Regions from separate parts of the Priestia sp. ST2 genome, predicted to be linked through region 2. Evidence: riboswitches for the same ligand, from Rfam matches in the RefSeq annotation. Region 2 holds a riboswitch; the other holds the start of a gene.

Region 1 (10,105 bases), on a different contig from region 2:
GATCCCAAAAAACTAAAGCTGCATGCAAAAGAGTATAAGGAATGGACAAACGAAACATGGAAAGCGTTAGAAAATCTACCAAAAGGAACGGTAAGCGAAGTGGCTATTTCTTTTGATGATACGTATTCGCTAAAAGAAGTTCAGCAAAAAATGAACGCCATCGACAGCCGTGATTTTTCTACCTCTTGGTACGCGCTTAATACAGGGCACGAACAAAAAACAAGCACAAAAGATGAGCCATTAATTGACTTAACATCAACATTTGGCTTTCCAGAGTTTTTAGACTTACCTTACGATCACAAAGGAAATCAAACCCACTCTACTAGCAAGTCGAATGTTTTAAATATGATGAAATTATTAGCCGATAATGAAGAAACGGTCCAAAAAGTTCGTCAGCTGGACCATTCCGATCTGTTGCTAAAGCAGCGATATTCTTATGTAAAAAAACACGGCGTCGGTGTGTACGGCGTTGTGATTACAGGGCCTACAAAAAAGCTTCTGAAATTAAAGAATGATCCGTCGATCACATATGCGTCACTTGGAGATGTAGAGCTATGGAATTGGTTCAGTCGTCCCTCATCAGGTACGTTAATGAATCAGTAGTGGCTGAGACAAAAGTATAGCAGTGGAAGAAAAATCCGAACGATAAATCAAGACTCTTAATGGAGAATCAAATTCGTTCGGATTTTTTTATGGATAGAGTGAACGTAGGTTTCATATATGCAGTGATTTTGTTATGTCCCGGCCTCTTTTTATTCATTCGTTAATTGTTCAAACCTTTTTACCGCTTCGCTTTTATCAAATGAACTAAACCATCGATAGTCTTGGTCATCTAAAATGCGATAGTGCTGACTAATCATATTTTGCTGCAGACGAAAAAAGTCTTCTTTTTGAATTTCTTTCCACCATACTCTTCCTCCGAGCGTTTTATCTTTTGGAGAAGATACGCCGTTATGAGCAATGATTTCTACTACTTCTAAAGGAACGTCTCCCAAAACCGATTGAAGGATTTCACTGTCACCAAACAAACCGCATACTGCAACAGTGGTCGTCCACCCTGCTTCTGTGCGCCCTTTTTCAATTTGAACCAATGTTTTTTTAGAAATACCAATGACTTCAGCCATTCTGTCTTGTGAATAGTTTCTTTCTAAACGAATTAATCGTATTTTATCCGATACTGATTTAATTACTTCTTGTTTATTCATTTTCACAGCCCTTTCTTTCTATACACGTACATTTCTTTAGTGTAATATTACACCTAATTAAAGAAGAGTTTCAAGCGTTTCCCTTCGTCACAAGACGGGGAAATATACTGAAATGGTTTTTGTACACTAAAACAATTAAAAGGAGTTGAGAATATGTATATCATTGTATGGGCTATGCTTGTACTATACGCCTTGCTGCTAGCTCCAGGAGCAAGCGCCGGTAATGATTTGCTGTTTAAAAATCTTATCACAGGAAATTTTCAACAGGTAGATCCGCTCGTGGTTATAGTATTCTCTTTTTTAGGACTTTTCCCAGTATTGTTTATGGTAATGATCTGTAAAAAAGATACATACAAACTGCTTGGATGGCCATTTTCTCTTCTATCATTTGCGCTTGGAGCTTTTTCTCTTTTGTTCTATTATCATTGGAAAGGACAAAAAGTTCGAACACGTTCGCGTATTCCTTCACGTTTCATTGCTATCATTTCTTCTCGTCTATGGATTGGATTATGCTTAGCGCTCACGATTGCAGGTTACGCATACGGACTATCCTTAGGTTCAATAAAAGCTTATGGAGATGCTTTTATGCAGTCACAGCTTGTTAGCGTGATGACCGCTGATTTTTTTGTTTTAACGTGGCTTTCTTACTCCGTTATGACAAAAGAAAGGATAGCATCCCGGCCTTACCTTCTTTTATGTTTCATTCCAGTTGCGGGCCCTTTTCTTATTTTGTTGCTGTTTCCCCGCCAAGATGTTAGAGAAGAAAAACTTTAAATAAAAGTCTTGCGTTCCATTCATTATTCCGTTATAATCATTTCTTGTACGATGAAAGTTGATTAATTAGAAAACATTTATATATCGGCATTTTATTTACATTTGTTATACATACCTGCGCTGTGCGTATACTCATGTTGTCTTAAACCTTTGAGTGTTAAAAGGGAGCTCAAAATTTAGCTGCAGATAGCACGCCCTTCTTGGGACGCTAAACCCGGCTATGAGGGCACCCACCTAGTAGATCTGGGTATTTAAGACACTTAGGGTTACGGCAGTGCGGGCTTATTTTTTAGTTAGCTGTAGCTAGCTTTTTTTATTTTTCATTTTACTAGTTTACATAATTATTTTATTGTTAACTTATATTTTTTTTAGACATGTATGTTTTATTTATCTTCGATTGAGGAACATAAAAAGTAATAAAGGAGATGGATAAAATGAATGAACAAAAAATTGCTAAAAAAGTAAACGAAGTATTAGAAGGAAATCGTGTAGGAACATTAGCCACAGTTGTAAACAACAAACCCCACTCTCGCTATATGACATTCTTTAGCGATGAAGATGGTATCGCTCTTTACACACCAACAAATATCAATACACATAAGGCAGAGGAAATCGAAGCCAATCCGAACGTGCACGTACTATTGGGCTACAGCGGCGAAGGATATGGCGATCAATACTTAGAATTATCTGGTACAGCTGTTCTTCGTACTGGTGATCAATTAAAAGGGCGTATATGGAACGATCACATGAAAGAATGGTTTGACGGTCCAAATGACCCTGAGTATGTTGTTCTTGAAATTACGCCGAACGAAATTCGCTTTATGAATGAAGGCGAAGAAACTCCTCAAACTGTTCAGCTATAATAAAAAAGCGCACACTGTGCGCTTTTTTTATTTTCTTACCGCTTCTTTCAATTGAGCTGCTTTTTCTTTTGGAGACGCTGCTAAGCTAATCGCGGTAATAATAGAAACGCCATCTGCACCTGCTTCTACTACTTGTTTGGCATTTTCAGGCGTGATCCCGCCGATTCCTACAATTGGAAAGTCAATATTCTGGTTTCGCACTTCTTCAATTAACTTTGTACCTTGCACTGCTTTTGCGTCTTTTTTTGTAGAAGTAGGAAAAACAGGTCCCATTCCTACATAATCCGCCCCGTCTTTTATCGCTTGCTGCAGCTCTTGTACATTATGAACAGAGACGCCCACAATTCCTTTTCCTATTTTCTCTCGAACAATATGAGCTTTTTCATCTTCTTGTCCAATATGAACGCCATCTGCTTGTAAGCGGATCGCTAAGTCCAGATCATCATTCACCACAAAAGGAACGCTGTGCTGCTGACAAATTTGCTGAAGTTCCTTCGCCAGCTGATATTTCGCTTCTCCTGTTAAGGCACCCTCGCCTTTTTCACGGAATTGAAACACGGTAACGCCGCCTTCAATTGCTTCTTTCAACACTTCTTTCGGATCTTTTTTACAGTTATTGCTGCCCATTATAAAATAAACTTGCAGCAGCTTTTTGATTTCTTCATTTGTCATTTTCCGGCTCCTTTTAACGTTGATGTACTCTTGCATATGATTCAATATCCTGCCCAGATAAAAGATGAAGCTGATTTAACAGCTCAATTTGAAAGCTTCCCGGCCCTTCTTCACCTTTTTTCGCTGCGGCGATTTCACCTGCCACTCCGTAAAAACTTAAAGCAGCAACGCTTGCCTCGACATATTCTTTTTCTACAGCAGCGAAAGCTCCTATAATTGATGTTAGCAGACACCCAGTCCCCGTCACTTTCGTAAATAACGGGTGACCGTTGTCTACTGTATACGTTTTGTTTCCATCTGTGATTACATCTTGTTTACCCGTGATAACAATCACCGTATCTAATTTGTTCGCTGCTTTTTCAGCAAGTTCAATGACGTCTCCTTGCCCTTCTAATGAATCAACGCCTTTAATGAGCCATGACTCGCCTACGACATTCGCAACTTCAGCAGCGTTACCACGAATAACTGCCATATTTAATTCTTCTACAAGCTGACGTGCTACTTCTGTACGAAACGGTGTCGCTCCGGCTCCTACAGGATCGAAAATAACCGGCACGCCATTTTCATTTGCTGATTTTCCTGCTATTCTCATCGCTTCTACTTCTTGAGCCGTCAGTGTACCCATATTTAAGACAAGCGCTCCGGCGATTCGTGCCATGTCAGCCACTTCTTCCTTCGCATAAGCCATAACAGGTGAAGCTCCTAGTGCAAGCAGTCCATTTGCTGTAAAGTTGGTTACCACAACATTCGTAATATTATGAACAAGCGGACTTGTATCTCTTACTTTTTCTAATTGAGCTGAAATTTTACTAATATCCATGTTTTTTTCACTCTTTTCATTTAGTTTTAACACTGCAAAAAAAAGACAAAAAAGCACCTTGCATGCGCAAAGTGCTTTGGTATGTACTCACATTCCCTGCGCTGGCATTATCCAACAGGTTCAAATGGTCAACAGGCGTCCCTGTACTCTCAGCCTGCCCCGCGCAAGCTCCCATACTATTCTTGTTACGTTTAAAGTTTACTATTAACCTTTTTTATTTGCAACCATTTCACTGTTTTGCCGATAAAATAAAGCTTCTCTATAGGGTGAGTGGCGCTTTAAACCTTACACCATTCCTAAAAGAATAATCAATAGACCTCCAGTAAGCTACTCGAGGTCTTCAATTCCCTAAGAATTCTATCATTTTTTCCTTATGGTTATTTCTCTTGAACCGCTTGATTTCTCACAGCTGTTTTTCTGTCCTTCCCTGCTCTTAAAGATAAAAGAAAACAAAGCAGCAGTACAAGTGCAGCTGATACGTACGGATAATTAATGTTTATATCAAAAAGAAAGCCTGCTACAACGGGTCCAATAATATTCCCAAGACTTGTATAAGCAGAATTTAGTCCGGCTACATACCCTTGGTCGTCTTGTGCCATCATCGACATTTGCGTGCTGATTGCCGGACGTAAAATATCTGTTGCTAAAAAGACGATGAATGTCACAACAATAATAAGCCAGTACGTGTGCACAAACAGCGTAAGTAAAATAAAAAGTCCCGTCATCATCAAGCAAAACGAAATCACTCTTTTTTCACCAAACTTATTTAAAATCCAGCCAAAAATCGTAACCTGCACTACGGCCCCCGCAATAGAGCCAAACGTAATAACAAACGCAATATCTTTGGGCGTAAAGCTAAATTTATGATCAACAAATAGCGAAAAAATCGTTTCATAATTGGATAATCCAAACGATGTCACAAAAACAATAATTAAACTTAGAAAATAAGGTTCTTTATAGGAATTCATAAGCTGGAGTAGCAGCCGATCTTCTTTTGGATTCTCATTGTTTGAAACAGCATGATTTTGTACAGGACGAGACTCTGGCAAAACAAAAAGCGTAATCACTGCAGCCAAGCCTCCTGCTACTGCGGCCATATAAAATGGTACACGCATGCCGTATTCAGCTAAAAAGCCGCCGATACCAGGTCCAATAATAAATCCTGTTGTAATCGCCGCCGTCACATAGCCCATTCCTTTAGCACGTTCTTTAGCAGACGTCACGTCCGCTGTATAGGCCATAACAGCAGGCATAATGAGCGCGGCCCCGACACCGCCTAACATTCTCGATACAAATAATAAAAGAGGTGTACTCACTGAACCAAAGAACCATTCAGACAAGGCAAAAACAATCATTCCCGCTACAATAATTTTCTTTCTCCCTAACGAATCTGATAACCGACCCGCTAAAGGTGAAAACAAAAATTGAGTCAGTGAAAACACCGCTACTAAGAGGCCCATCACGCTGCCGTTGATATGAAGCTCCGTCATATATGTTGGCATAATTGGAATAACGAGACCGATTCCTGTAAAAATAATAAAAATGTTTAGCATGAGCAGCAAAATCGCCGCTCGATTTCTTAACAATAATGACATATAAACCTCCTGATTACAAAAATACTGAACGTTCGGTCTATAAAAATACAAAATAATGAGGGATTACTCATTACCGCAATAAGCATCCCCGATTATTTAAGAAGACCTTGCTATAATTCCATTTAAAAATACATCGATTGCTGAATGGTATAGCTGCAGGGCATTTTCCATGTTCGTTTTTCGAGACATGCGGCTCATTCCAACAAACAGCCCTTCTAAAATCACTGCAAGCTGTTCTGCATTTTTAGGAGAAAACTCTCCTTCATCAATGCCTTTTTGCAAAAGCTCCCGGTTAAACTCCACGTGTCGTTTCACCATCTCATCAATTCGCTCTTCGATGTCGCTGCCCTTTTCCTCGTTGTTAAAAAACTCATCGGCAGCTTTCGTAAGAGGATGATTTAAATCATCTAAAATGATTTGCTCCGCAATTCCAAAAAGCTTATCTCTTGTTGTTTTGTAAAGAGACTCTCTTTCTTTCCAGTTTCGTTCCCACTCGAGATCCCATTCGTCTATTAAATAGAGAAAAAGCCCTTCTTTACTTTTAAAGTGATAATAAATATTCCCTTTACTGCTTCCCGTAGCTTCTACAATTTCCTCAACAGATGTAGCTTTATAGCCTTTTTGAGAAAACAATGCTTTAGCGGCATCTGCCACTTTTCTTTTGGTTTGTTCACTTTGAAGCTTTTTTTTATTCAAGCTATTTCCACCGCCCCGCACATTTATTATTTATACTGAACATTCGTTTTGTATTATCTGACACCTATACTACATAGGAAAATCCTTTTTGTCTAGTGAAAAAACCTAGTTTATACCTTTTTATATGAATTATGACAAAACAAAAAACAAAGAGGTTGAGACATAACTAAATCAACCGCTAGAAGCCACTACATATATGAAACCTACGTTCACCATCACCATAAAAAATCCGAACGAGTTGGATTCTTCATCAAGAATCTTGATTCATCGTTCGGATCTTCTTTGACTAAAATACTTTTGTTACAGCCTCTTTTAATCAATCATTCAATTTCTTTGTCATAAATACACTGTATGGATCTTCTTTGTAGGTAGAAAACGGTTCGCACTCGTAAAATCCAAAACTGGCGTACAGCTTTCTAGCCGGTTCAAAAGCAGACGCGGATCCTGTTTCTAAGCTTAAGCGTCGGTACCCTCGTTTTTGCGCTTCATTTATTATGTACTGCAGCAGCTCTCTAGCAATTCCTTTTCGCAAATGAGCTGCGGCTGTTCGCATCGATTTAATTTCTCCGTGGTGCTCATCTAACTCTTTTATAGCCCCGCATCCTGCTAGCTGGCTGTCTTCCCACACGCTCCAAAACGTAATATCACGGTGTTTTAAGCTTTCAACATTTAGAGCATGAATACTTTCAGGGGGTGAATGTAAGTTCATTCCTTGAAGGTGAGAACTTACTAGTTCAATAACTTCATTGTTCGTTAAGTGGTCTCTTTTTATTTTAATCATTTTCTCTTCCTTCCTGCTACTAAGGGGTGGTCAACTACAAACCGACTTATGAATAAATTCACTGCCGACCTTTAAAAATCCTTTTATACACTCCCTTCTTTTTCTCCAGTTATTAAAACCGACTTTGCCAAGCAGATATTTCATACATTGTTAAACGGAGGTGAAATTCGTTGAAGAAGGTTTTATTTTGTCTTGTCCCTCTTTTGTTTTTATTATCCGCCTGCTTTAGTGATCCTGTTCAAGATGATTTAATCGACTATAACAACCAAGATTTAAAAAAAGCCGCTCAGCTTGAAAAAGAAGCGATTGACGCATACGATTCTGTTACAGGCGCTAACTACACAAGTGACGCAGTGATGTATGATACGATGACGAGTGAAGTCATTCCTACTTATCGTAAATTTGTTGACGAACTGGAAAACATCGATGTAGAAACCGACGATCTTCGAAAGGTTCATGAAGGCTATATAAAGGCTGCCAATACCCAGTATAACGCTTTCATTAAAATTGTCAGCGCTTTAGAAAAGCAGGACCGCAACCTTATTGCTGAGGCAAATGCTATGCTTGATGAGGCACGAAAAGGCATACGCGATTACAATGCAGCTATTAAAAAGCTGGCTAAAGAACATGATGTAAAAATTGAAGAACCAAAAACACAGCGAGAAAACAGCCTATAGTTTTGATGCAAAAAGAAGGTCTCTAAAAATAGTAAGAGACCTTCTTTCGTATGCTGTTTCAATTTCTCCACGTTCGTGCGATAAATGAAGAAGAGTATTAAGAAATATTGCTTAACGATGCATAATAAGAGGCAATAATCTCTTCATCTGAATGCGGAATTTCGTTGCCTTTTACAAGCTGAGCGCCGTTAATACAGCCGCTTGTAAGTAAAATAATGTCATTCGGCTTTCCTAAAGAAAGCGACTTTAATACTCCTTCTGTTCGAGTAGGGGCACGGTGAATATTACTTGCGCTTGGATTTGAAAAGCCTGTCATTACTTGATCTACAATTACGTTCGGATCATGATGACCTGGATGATCAACAGTTACGACAATTTCATCAGCTTTTCCTTCAATGACACGCGCCATTTTAGGCATTTTATTAAAATCTCGAATGCCAATGCCTGCAATCATGACAATTAGCTGGTTATACTCCATCTTTTTTACTTCTTCTATTAGACGCGTAAGGGCAACAGGCGTATGGGCATAGTCTAAAATCACTTTTTGGTTATTAGGACCTTCTATCACTTGAAAGCGCCCTTCTGGACTTTCCAATTGAGGAAGCACGCTAATAATATCCTCAATGTGGTATTCAAAGTGAAGAGCTGTACCAATGGCTGCTAGCACGTTAGCAATGTTGTAATCGCCATATACAGGCACTGCTACTTTGTATGACTGTCCTTTATACAGCAAATCAAAGAAAGAGCCCCCTTCTTTGACAGTAATATTTTTTGCTTGCAGAGTGGCCTCCGCATTATTTAATAAGCTATACGTGACTTTAGGTCCTTTAAATAGCCTGCTTAAGTCTTTACCCATGTCCTGATCATCTATATTAATAACGGCATGTTTTGCCTGCTGAAATAATTTCATCTTGCACTTTTTATAGTGTTCAAACGTTTTATGATACTCTAAATGCTCTTCTGAAAGATTTGTGTGAATGGCTACATCAAAATAAATATTTTCTACTCGCTGCTGATCAATCGCAATTGAAGATACTTCCATCACTGCCGCTTCATCGCCTCTTGTATACAAATCATAAAAAATTTTATGCAAGTCTATCGATTCAGGTGTTGTAGGCGTACTTTTTTTATAAACTAACTTCTTCTTTGATGACCAAATGCCGGTCGTGCCAATCGATCCTGTCGGCAATTTTAAAAGAGTTAAAAGCGACCTTACGTAAGCTGCTACGGTTGTTTTACCATTTGTACCTGTAACGCCAATTGTCTCAATCTTTTCATCCGTATAATCAAAATACATTTTAGAAAAAGACGCCATTACTTTGCGAACGTCGTCAACAGCTAAAAACGTACAGTGAGAATACTGAGTGCTTAAAAGACGCAGCTCCTCAATGCTTGTCCCAAAGACTGCTACGGCTCCTCTAGCTATAGCTTCTTTAATATATTGATGTCCATCTTCATTTTCACCTTTTATACTAAAAAATACTGATCCGTCGTGAACCTGCTTTGAATGATATGTCAGATGGTTGATCGTTTGAGATGCAGGCCCAAAAATATGTTTAATTGATAAGTTCATTAATGTATCAAAGTGGATGTTCATAGCTATTCCTCACAGTGTATAAATTTTATTTTTAATATGTTCTAAAATCCCTTAAATACTCTTTGAAGGATATTTTTTCCTTATTTCCATTTATAAAGAACTTTCTACAATTCAATCTTTTTATTTTGCTTTCATGTGTAGAACGAAAATAAAGAAAAGACGGATCACTAATTTTTAAAACTAAAAGCATGTAAAATATGGATGAACTGTGTATATCATACCAGCAGCAAATGCGAAGTATTGTAGTAAAATATTCCCCCTATACGTGCAAAACGAAACCATTCTTTAAAATAAAATAATTTCATAGAGTAAGTTGAATCATGATAAATACTTGAACGTGGAGTAAGAAAGATTACTGTATTAATCAGTGCCTTTCTTTGCAAAATAACAAAGAAAACATCATAATAAAACATGCGCATAACAGC
Region 2 (10,105 bases):
CAGTAGGTTTTGGGGAACAAGATGTGAACAAAGGAGTTCCTGCTTTATTTGATGATATTTTTATGGCTATTTATGTAAATGAAATGGCAATTGGAGGTATGAAAAAATATGCCAGAGCCCTAAGCGCAGTGAGAAGGCAAGATATTTATGATCACCTGTCTCGGTGTGTAAAAGAAAGCGACAGTCTTTTAGATGATTCTAACCACGTTATTTTAAGAAAAAGCATGCTAATGAGACCTCCAGTTATTCCTTATCCTGTAAAAGTAAATTTTGTGGATCATAAAACGTTTATATCACCATTTTTCTCTCAAATGCATCCTCTAACTTCTTTGGAGGTTACGGCTATTCAAGAAATTGTTAATACAAATGTATTAGGTAAAACGCTGATGCTGGCATTTAGTCAAGTAGCTACCACACAAAAATTACGCTCTTATTTTTTTGATGGAGTCAAGCTTGCGAGTAAGCAAATCAAGCAATTCACTGAGTTATTGTCTGAAGCTGACCTACCAAGTCCGCGTCTGCTTGATGCGTATGTAACCAACTCAACGATTTCACCGTTTTCAGATAAACTGATGATGTATCATACTTCCACAGCGGTGACGATCGCTATTGATAACTGTGGTGCTGGCTTGTCTATGTCGTTCCGTTCGGATGTCGCATTAGAATTTTCTCAGCTAATCGGGCGTATAGGGAAGTATGGAAAAGATGGAATTCGGATTATGATTGAGCAAGGTTGGATGGAAGAACCTCCAATGTCAACAGACCGTAAGAAGTTGGCGGAGAAATAATAAGGAGTATGTTGTCGGTTATCAGTAATTTTGCGGTACTGAAACATATATAGCTAAGCGAAAATAGATTGCTCTAGACCCACTTGAATGAGCAGTGATAAGATAAAAAAACTGATTTTTCAAGAAGTAAGTCGAGGTGTGCAAATGAACAACAATATAAGGGAGTCCATTGCGAAAAAAGTAGCATGGATTAGCGTATGGAGCAATATTGCCCTTACGCTAGGAAAAGTAATAGTAGGATGGATTGGAAATAGTGATGCTGTATTTGCTGATGGTATTCACTCTGCAGCGGACGTATTTGCCTCTATTATTGTCTTGTTGGTTATACGAGTAGCAAATAAACCAGCAGATGATGACCATCCATATGGACATGGAAAAGCAGAAGTGATTGTCTCAGGAATCGTAGGAATTATTTTATTGCTTGTATCATTTTATGTGGTATTTGAAGGAGTCGTTGGTTTATTCCATCCGGTTGAATCTCCAAATATTTTAGCCATGTGGATTGCTGTTATTTCATACATAGCAAAGGTATTGTTGTACCGTTATTCTTTAAACGTAGCGAAGCAGCACCACAGTAAGGCAATTGAGGCAATTGCCTTTGATCATAAAGCAGATATTGTTGCTTCTATTGCAGCGGCAATTGGTGTTTTATTATCGATTATTGGTGATAAAATGGATGTTCAACTGCTGTTATACGGAGATAAAATAGCAAGCATCTTTGTTGCTTATTTAATTTTTAACATTGCCAGACAAATGATGGGAGAGTCTTTTCAAATCTTAATGGAAGGCAATATTGATGAAGAGCTACTAAAAGAACTTGAAGAAAGCATTTATGAATTTGAAGATGTGAAGCGGATTGATCGCGTTCGAGCAAGAGAACATGGCCATTACATATTAGTGGATGTACGTATTTCAATTGACCACTTTAAAACAATTAAGGAAGGTCATGATTTAGGACGAGAAATCAAAGCAACACTTATGAAAAAGCATGATAATATTCAGGAAGTATTAATCCATTTGAATCCTTATTATCCAGATTAAAAAGACGCAGCGAAAATTTTCCGCTGCGTATTTTTGCATTTTTTTACATACTATTCATTTTTTTAGAAACAATGAATAATAACAAGAGACATCGAGGCAGGTGAGTGGCACTGTTAATTAAACGAAGGCCTAAGCGAACAAAAAGTCCTATCTCCCTTGAAGAAAAAGAGCCAAAAACAGAAATTGAACTTGGCACAAATGTAGAAGAAATTCTAAAAATGCTGGAAGAAAGGTTAGACTATACGAGTGATATAGGGCAAAGGTGGCTGAAATTTAATCATGAGCGTGCGCTTTTAGTCTATTTTGTGCCCCTTATGGATTCAATCAAGTTAAATGATCATGTTATCAAACCGTTATTAATAGAAAAAGAAGGGGAGATAAAAGAAGTCATTCAGGCTGCTTCCATTACTCCTACAAAAGATTTGGATGAAATGATTAGTTTAATGAGTCGAGGTGCTTCTCTTCTATTAATCGAGAATGATCCGTTGGTTTATGCAATTGATTCCACAAAAACAGCTACAAGAGAAGTGAACCAAGCGCTGAATGAGAAAATAATCAGGGGGTCTCAAGAAAGCTTTGTGGAGAGCTTAGATAAAAATTTGAACTTGATGAGACAAAGGTTTTTAGATGGAAGCCTTATTGTACGTTATATCGAAGTAGGAAGTATTTCACGCACGCGAGTAGCGGTTTTATATTTGAAAAATATAGCTAACGTAGAGATTTGTAATACGATCATTAATCGTATACAACAAATTGAAGTGGATGGAGTGGATAGTGGGAGTATCATTGAAGAGGCTCTAGAAGATTCGCCTCTTTCACCATTTCCTCAGCTGTTGAACACAGAAAGGCCGGATCGGGTAATGGGCAATCTGTTAGAAGGAAGAATGGCAGTGCTAACAAATGGAAATAGCTCTGCGTTGATTGCTCCCGTTAATTTTTTCTCTTTTTATCAATCGCCTGAAGATTATAATACGCGTGCACTTTATGGCTCATTTTTCCGCCTTTTACGTATATTCAGCTTTTTTGTAGCTATGAGCTTACCTGCAATTTATATTGCAACGATTTCTTTTCATTATGAATTGATTCCTTTGGACTTAGTTTTTACAGTAAAAGGTTCTCTTGAGAACGTTCCATTTCCTCCGATAGTAGAAGCGTTTATTATGGTTTTAATATTAGAGTTACTAAAAGAGGCTTCTCTTCGGCTGCCTTCTTCAATTGCTCAAACGATTGGGGTGGTTGGAGGGTTAGTTATCGGTACAGCAATTGTTGAGGCGAGTTTAGTTTCAAATATGATGATTATTGTTATTGCTCTAACAGCCGTTTCTTCCTTTGTTGTGCCATCAAACGAAATGAGCACCACGCTGCGAATTTTAAGTTTTCCGATGATGATTGGAGCAGCAGTCTTTGGCTACTTGGGTATTGTCTTTGTATTAGTTCTTATTGTTATGCATTTAGTTATTTTAGAGTCTATTACGATACCTTACTTAATCCCTTTTGCGCCCTTTAAAATTTCTGGTTTAAAGGATGTTTTTATGAGGATGCATCAGCTCTATTTGAATGAAAGACCTGCTAACGCTAAGCCTCAAAAACGCCAACGTCAAAAAGCGATAAGGAATTGGGATTCAAATGAATAAAAATAGTATTTCAGTCAGTCAGCTGTTCTTTATCATTTTACAAACGCAAATTGGTATTGGTGTTTTAGGGTTACCTTATAACTTATTTAAGACGGCGCATACGGACGGCTGGATTTCAATGTTAATTAGCGGGTGTATTATTCAAGTAATTACATTATTCCACTGGGGATTAACGCATCGTTTGCCAGGTCTAACTTTATATCAGATGACTAGCAAGCTGCTTGGCAAGTGGGTAGGTAATTTTTTAAATATAGGATATGTATTTTATTACATCATTGTTTCAAGTGTTATTACTGTTTTGTATGTAAACGTGTTAAAGCGCTGGCTGTACCACTTAACGCCAGCGTATGTTTTGGTCCTTTTATTAGTTGTGATTGCGCTGTATTTTGCAAAAGAGAATGTCCGCAATATAGGGCGTTTCTTTACAATTGTATCCGTATTTTTAATTATTTTAGTGCTGTTGATATCGAATGCTTATAAAGAGGCTGATGTCCGGTACCTGTTTCCGATTGGGCACAGCGGTATTCAAAATATCTTGCTGGCGTCAAAAGAGGGAAGTATTTCAATGCTAGGTTTTGAAGCGATTTTGATTTTAGCTCCATTTGTAAAGGCAAAATCTACTATGACATTAAAGATGGTCATGCTTAGTAATTGTATCGTTACCGTTTTATATGTATATATCATCATTGCTTGTTATTTGTTTTTTAGTCCGGATGAAATCTTAATCGTACCAGAACCGGTTTTGTACATTTTGAAGGCGACGCAAAACTCCGTTATTGAACGAATAGACTTGGTTTTTATTACCTTTTGGATTATTTCTGTTATTACGTCCCTTATTATGTACGTGTATATTTCAAGTGTAGGCATGCAGGAAATATTCAAAAAGAAAACTCACCGTCCGTTTGTTCCAATTGTATTGATATTCGTAACAGGTCTTTCCATTTATTTTTCAAAAACGGATAATCTTGTGACAGCTTTATCACAGGCAACTAACTATTTAATTTACGTATTCATTTTCTGTATTCCTATTTGTTTGTTAATTCTATCATGGATAAGAAAAGGAACAGTAAAAAATGAAGCATAAACTTATCAAGATCTTCAATGTATGTTTAGTTCTAAGTTTTTTAACAGGATGCTGGGATCAAAAAATGCTAAAAGATACGATGTTTTTGTCTACAGTGGCTTATGAAAAAAAGAAAGGAAATAAGGTGATTTCTACTATTGCGATCCGCTCGTACACTTCTAAAGAAGGGATTTTAGTGAATAAAACCTACCATGTGGCAGGAGAATCACCTCGGGATGATCGAACAAAAATTAACCAGCAGGTTTCTGGAATTGTAATGTCTGCTAAAAAGAGAATAATTTTATTTGAAGATCGATTAGCTAAAGAAGGTATACTAGAATTATCAGACGTTTTATATCGTACACCAGAAAGTCCTTTGACGGCTAAGTATGTCATTGTCGAAGGAAAGCCGAGTACTATCGTTGAATTACAGCAAGTAGGAGAAGAGCTAATTGGAGAATATTTAGACGGAGTTGTTCATACGGCTGAAGCGAATTCTTTAGTACCAATTGAAACTCTTCAGTCACTTTGTACCGTGTTGTTTGATGAAGGAAAAGGGCTAGCTCTTCCTTATATGAAATTAAATACTGAAAATAAGACCGTTGATGTAATCGGTACAGCTTTGTTTAATAAAGATAAATTTTCAGGCATTACATTAAATCCTGAGGAATCCAAGGTGCTTCTTTTATTAGGAAATCAAAAAGATAAATATATGATTATGAGTGACAAAATTACCATACATGACCAAAAGTATGTAGTATCGTATGATGTGTCAGACGCTAAAGCAAAGATGAACGTTAAGCCGGATGCGATTCACGGGGTAAAAGTGACCATACCACTACATGTAAAAGTAAGCATTAATGAATTCACTAAAAACGAAATGTCATCCCCTGCATTAATAAAAAATGTACAGGAAGAAATTGAAAAAGTTCTACAAAAGAAAGCAGAAAAAGTAGTTGTAAAGTTGCAAAAAGCTAACTGCGATTTTCTTGAAATAGGAAGAGAAGTAGCCGCTTATCATCCGAGTATATGGGAAAGGCTTAAATGGAGACAGGATTATAAAAACATCTCGATTAATCCGAAAGTACAAGTGGAAATTATCCATCGTGGAATTATTAATTAACAAAAGTCATGCGAAAAGCATGGCTTTTTTAAGTGAAAAAATTTTAGTTTACAAAATAATAAAAAGGGAATTGTATTTATTTATTGATGTGATAGGATAAAAAAGCATGTAAATGCATTCACTACGAATGAAAGCAGTGGACGGGTACATATAGATAATAATAAACGGTTTTGGGAGTCAAAGAAGGTGATGTTGAAGTGAATGTAAGCATCAGGTCAATCGTTAAAAAAGTCATGTTCATTCTATTTATTGCATATACAGCAGTGGTCATTTATGCTACTCTCATACGGGAAAACGAACATGTTTACGGAAAAGCAATGAACTTGGATTTATTTAGCACGATCCGTCTGATGTGGGACAGCGGGAATATAATGCTCACTCTGACAAATATACTGGGGAATATCGTGATGTTTGCGCCGCTTGGAATGTTTATTCCTTTGTTTATGAAGTGGTTTGACGGTTTTATTCAAGTGTTTACGACGGGTTTCTTAATCAGTTTTCTAATTGAAATTTTACAGTACAAGCTAACGGAACGAGTATTTGATATTGATGATATCTTTTTGAATACGCTAGGTACATTTATAGGCTGGGTTATTATTAAAATACTATATTGGGCCAAGAACGTGCTGAAAGCACGTTTCAAAAAAAGATAAAGAGATGGAGACATAACTGAATCAATAGCTAGAAAGCAGCTACAGATATGAAGTCTACGTTTACCATCACAATGAAAAGATCCGAACGATGAATCGTTCGGATCTTTCTTCAACTAAAATACTTTTGTCCTAGCCACTGCCTCTTGTTGATAGAAACACTTAATGCAGCGTCTTACGGAAGAATGTGAGGATTCAACGATAATGTGCTGACAATTTTGCTGAACAAATAATAACTTTCTTTCAAGCTGCTTAATTTGTTCTTTAAGCTGTTCTACTTCATTATTGATAGATATTTGAACCACTGTTAACAAACTCTTTAGCTTTTTCTTTCATTCCTTCTTTTCTTACTTCGTTTACATCTTTTTCATTTTCTTGAGCCATGTTACGAATATCTTGAGAAATACGCATCGAACAGAATTTAGGTCCACACATTGAACAGAAATGGGCTGTTTTAGCACCTTCAGCGGGAAGTGTTTCATCGTGATATTCTTTTGCGCGCTCTGGATCTAGTGACAGGTTAAATTGATCATTCCATCTAAATTCAAATCTTGCTTTAGACAGCGCGTTATCGCGTTTTTGTGCTCCTGGATGGCCTTTTGCTAGGTCAGCGGCATGCGCAGCAATTTTATAGGTGATAACGCCTTCTCGAACGTCTTCTTTATTTGGCAGACCTAAATGTTCTTTTGGCGTTACGTAGCAAAGCATAGCTGTCCCAAACCAGCCAATCATTGCAGCCCCGATACCTGATGTAATATGGTCATAGCCTGGAGCGATGTCGGTTGTAAGCGGTCCAAGAGTATAGAAGGGAGCTTCTTGGCATATTTCCATTTGTTTATCTACGTTTTCTTTGATGAGGTGCATAGGGACATGTCCAGGGCCTTCAATCATAACTTGAACATCGTGTTTCCAAGCAATTTTAGTTAGTTCACCAAGCGTTTCTAATTCACCGAACTGTGCCTCATCATTAGCATCTGCAATGGAACCAGGACGCAGCCCATCGCCAAGCGAAATAGAAATATCGTATGCTTTACAGATTTCACAGATTTCTTCAAAGCGAGTATATAAAAAGTTCTCTTCATGATGAGCTAAACACCACTGCGCCAAGATGGATCCTCCGCGTGAAACAATACCTGTCGTACGTTTCGCTGTTAGAGGAATATAGCGTAAAAGAACACCTGCGTGAATAGTAAAGTAATCAACACCTTGCTCCGCTTGTTCAATTAATGTATCGCGATATGCTTCCCACGTTAGATCTTCTGCAACACCTTTTACTTTTTCAAGCGCTTGGTAAATAGGAACAGTCCCTACAGGAACAGGCGAGTTGCGGATAATCCATTCGCGCGTTGTGTGGATATCCTTTCCTGTTGATAAATCCATAATTGTATCGGCTCCCCAACGCGTTGCCCATGTCATTTTTTCTACTTCATCTTCAATAGCTGAACGAATAGCTGAATTTCCGATATTAGCATTGATTTTCACGTGGAATTTGCGGCCGATAATCATCGGTTCGCTCTCAGGGTGATTGATATTATTAGGGATAATGGCACGTCCTCTTGCTACTTCTTCACGCACGACTTCAGGATCCATCTGTTCACGAATAGCGATAAATTCCATTTCGGGCGTGATGATTCCTTTTTTCGCATAGTGCATTTGCGTTACATTTTGATTTTTTTTCGCGCGCAAAGGTAAACGATTAGTGATAAAGCGCTCGTACTGATCTCTTGGATCACCATCATAATAACCGTTATCCTGTGGCTGAACCGTACGGCCTTGATATGTTTCTACATCGTTTCGTTCTGCAATCCACTTTTCGCGCAGAGCCGGTAATCCTTTTTGTAAATTAATTTCATAACAGGGATCTGTATAAACACCACTCGTGTCGTATACACGTACGGGATTATTTTCTTCTTCCCCAAAAGATCCTGTAGTAGGAGACTGATGGATTTCACGCATAGGCACTTTAAGATCTTCTCTGGATCCTTGGACATATACTTTGTGACTGTTTGGAAAAGGCTTTTTCATAGAAACTGATACATTTTGTTTTGACATTACATATTCCTCCGGTTTCGCATAAAGTGTAGCTATACCGAACCATAAAAAAATCGGGTTCTGTGATAGACAGAACCCGATGGAATAGGCGAAAAAAGAATAAACATATACTATTCTTTTCAAGACTACTTCCCTCCGCTGGTATAACCCAAATCAGGTTCAAAGGGTTAAAGAGTTTTATAGCACTCTTCTCTCAGTCTGAGCTATCAGACACCCCTAGTAGAAATAACATTTAAATTATTCAATTTACGGCTTAAGTTTACCATCATTCGGTAAAAAATCAACCCTTAAATAAAAAAAGCTAGACAATCAACGTTGTCTAGCAGCATCGATTGCAATCACAATAGCTGTAATAATGTGCATAACAAACCCTAAAAATGGAATCCAAGCAACCAGTGAAGTAACAATCCCTAGTATGTTTCCATACGCAGATAACCCTCGTCTATTAGCTAAAATGAGTGTGATAGCATGAAGAATAAATCCAATAAAAAGAGGAGTATAACTAAAGCCCATAACAATCCCCGCGCCAATTAAAGGAATTCCCAGCAAGGCTTCATACCCAGCAGTGACCCATTTCATTGTACGTACATTTCCATTCATAGTAAAAAGCCTCCTAAAAAAGATACTACTATATACGAGAAAAGAGAGAAAAAAGTTTCAAATTACTTAGGGGATATGTCGTATAAGCAAGCACTAGTTGATTAAAATGATAGATGACAGTAAAGGGGATGGAAAAAACATAATGATTTAGTCATTTTTTCACACTAAAGAAAAATAGTCTAGATGATTCATTTTTAGCTAAGGACCCGGAATTTATACCGAACATAGCGACTGCTTTTTAAAACAAATAAAAGCTGGTATCTTGTTTTTTGGTTATAGCATGTAAGGTTTTTATTACAAATTATTAAAGATTCTTATCTTTTTGCAAATACACATTGTATTTCATAGTTTTAACAATTATGATAAAAAAGCAAGTGTCAAAATAGGAAAATAGTTGAGCATGGAAAACGAAGCGATAAGCTTATTAATTTGAAAGAAAGGCAAGGTATATAGCTTTATGTGGGAAATTATTGTAGCAATCATTTTAGGGATTGTAGAAGGTTTAACAGAGTTTGCTCCTGTTTCGTCAACTGGGCATATGATTATTGTGGATGACCTGTGGTTAAATTCAAAAGAATTATTTTCATCTCCCGTAGCTAATACATTTAAAATTGTTATTCAGCTAGGGTCGATCTTAGCAGTAGTAGTTATTTTTAAAGATCGTTTCATTAATTTATTAGGATTGGGAAAAAAGCCAGCCGCTCCAATTGGACCGACAAATCGCTTGAATTTAATGCAAGTAATTGTTGGTCTGTTACCCGCAGGAGTGTTAGGACTTTTGTTTGATGATTACATTGATGAACATTTGTTTTCTTTAAATACGGTGCTAATTGGCTTAGTAGTCGGAGCTGTATTAATGATTCTAGCAGATTTGTTTGGACCTAAACGTCCGCGTGTAGAGACGGTGGACCAAATGTCTTATGGACAAGCACTGGGTATAGGACTGTTTCAATGTATTGCTCTTTGGCCAGGTTTTTCTCGTTCAGGCTCAACGATTTCAGGAGGGGTTCTTCTTGGAATGAGCCATAAGGCAGCGGCAGATTTTACATTTATTATGGCAGTGCCAATCATGGCAGGAGCAAGTGGACTTTCATTGGTTAAAAACTGGCAGTATTTCACATCAGATGCACTACCGTTTTTTATTGCTGGTTTTA

Evidence for each region. Region 2 has a riboswitch for thiamine pyrophosphate ahead of thiC (phosphomethylpyrimidine synthase ThiC). Riboswitches for the same ligand answer to the same signal wherever they lie in the genome.
Region 1: another riboswitch for thiamine pyrophosphate. It lies ahead of thiM (hydroxyethylthiazole kinase); the one in region 2 lies ahead of thiC (phosphomethylpyrimidine synthase ThiC).

The regions. Positions count from the first base shown of each region.
Region 1 covers NZ_JBVVNT010000002.1:616,485-626,589, forward strand. The annotation lists gene AC0KUU_RS09575 (anti-sigma factor) at 1-603, shown strand, start outside; gene AC0KUU_RS09580 (helix-turn-helix transcriptional regulator) at 753-1,205, opposite strand; gene AC0KUU_RS09585 (hypothetical protein) at 1,359-1,979, shown strand; RNA gene ssrS (6S RNA) at 2,089-2,266, shown strand; gene AC0KUU_RS09595 (pyridoxamine 5'-phosphate oxidase family protein) at 2,414-2,842, shown strand; gene thiE (thiamine phosphate synthase) at 2,870-3,514, opposite strand; gene thiM (hydroxyethylthiazole kinase) at 3,528-4,334, opposite strand; TPP riboswitch at 4,411-4,519, opposite strand; gene AC0KUU_RS09610 (MFS transporter) at 4,712-5,929, opposite strand; gene AC0KUU_RS09615 (TetR/AcrR family transcriptional regulator) at 6,026-6,625, opposite strand; gene AC0KUU_RS09620 (GNAT family N-acetyltransferase) at 6,942-7,406, opposite strand; gene AC0KUU_RS09625 (hypothetical protein) at 7,577-8,083, shown strand; gene AC0KUU_RS09630 (UDP-N-acetylmuramoyl-L-alanyl-D-glutamate--2,6-diaminopimelate ligase) at 8,181-9,680, opposite strand.
Region 2 covers NZ_JBVVNT010000011.1:20,983-31,087, reverse strand. The annotation lists gene AC0KUU_RS27570 (DUF3231 family protein) at 1-788, shown strand, start outside; gene AC0KUU_RS27565 (cation diffusion facilitator family transporter) at 933-1,829, shown strand; gene AC0KUU_RS27560 (spore germination protein) at 1,934-3,463, shown strand; gene AC0KUU_RS27555 (GerAB/ArcD/ProY family transporter) at 3,456-4,547, shown strand; gene AC0KUU_RS27550 (Ger(x)C family spore germination protein) at 4,537-5,649, shown strand; gene AC0KUU_RS27545 (VanZ family protein) at 5,847-6,302, shown strand; gene thiC (phosphomethylpyrimidine synthase ThiC) at 6,582-8,351, opposite strand; TPP riboswitch at 8,465-8,579, opposite strand; gene AC0KUU_RS27535 (hypothetical protein) at 8,661-8,951, opposite strand; gene AC0KUU_RS27530 (undecaprenyl-diphosphate phosphatase) at 9,409-10,105, shown strand, end outside.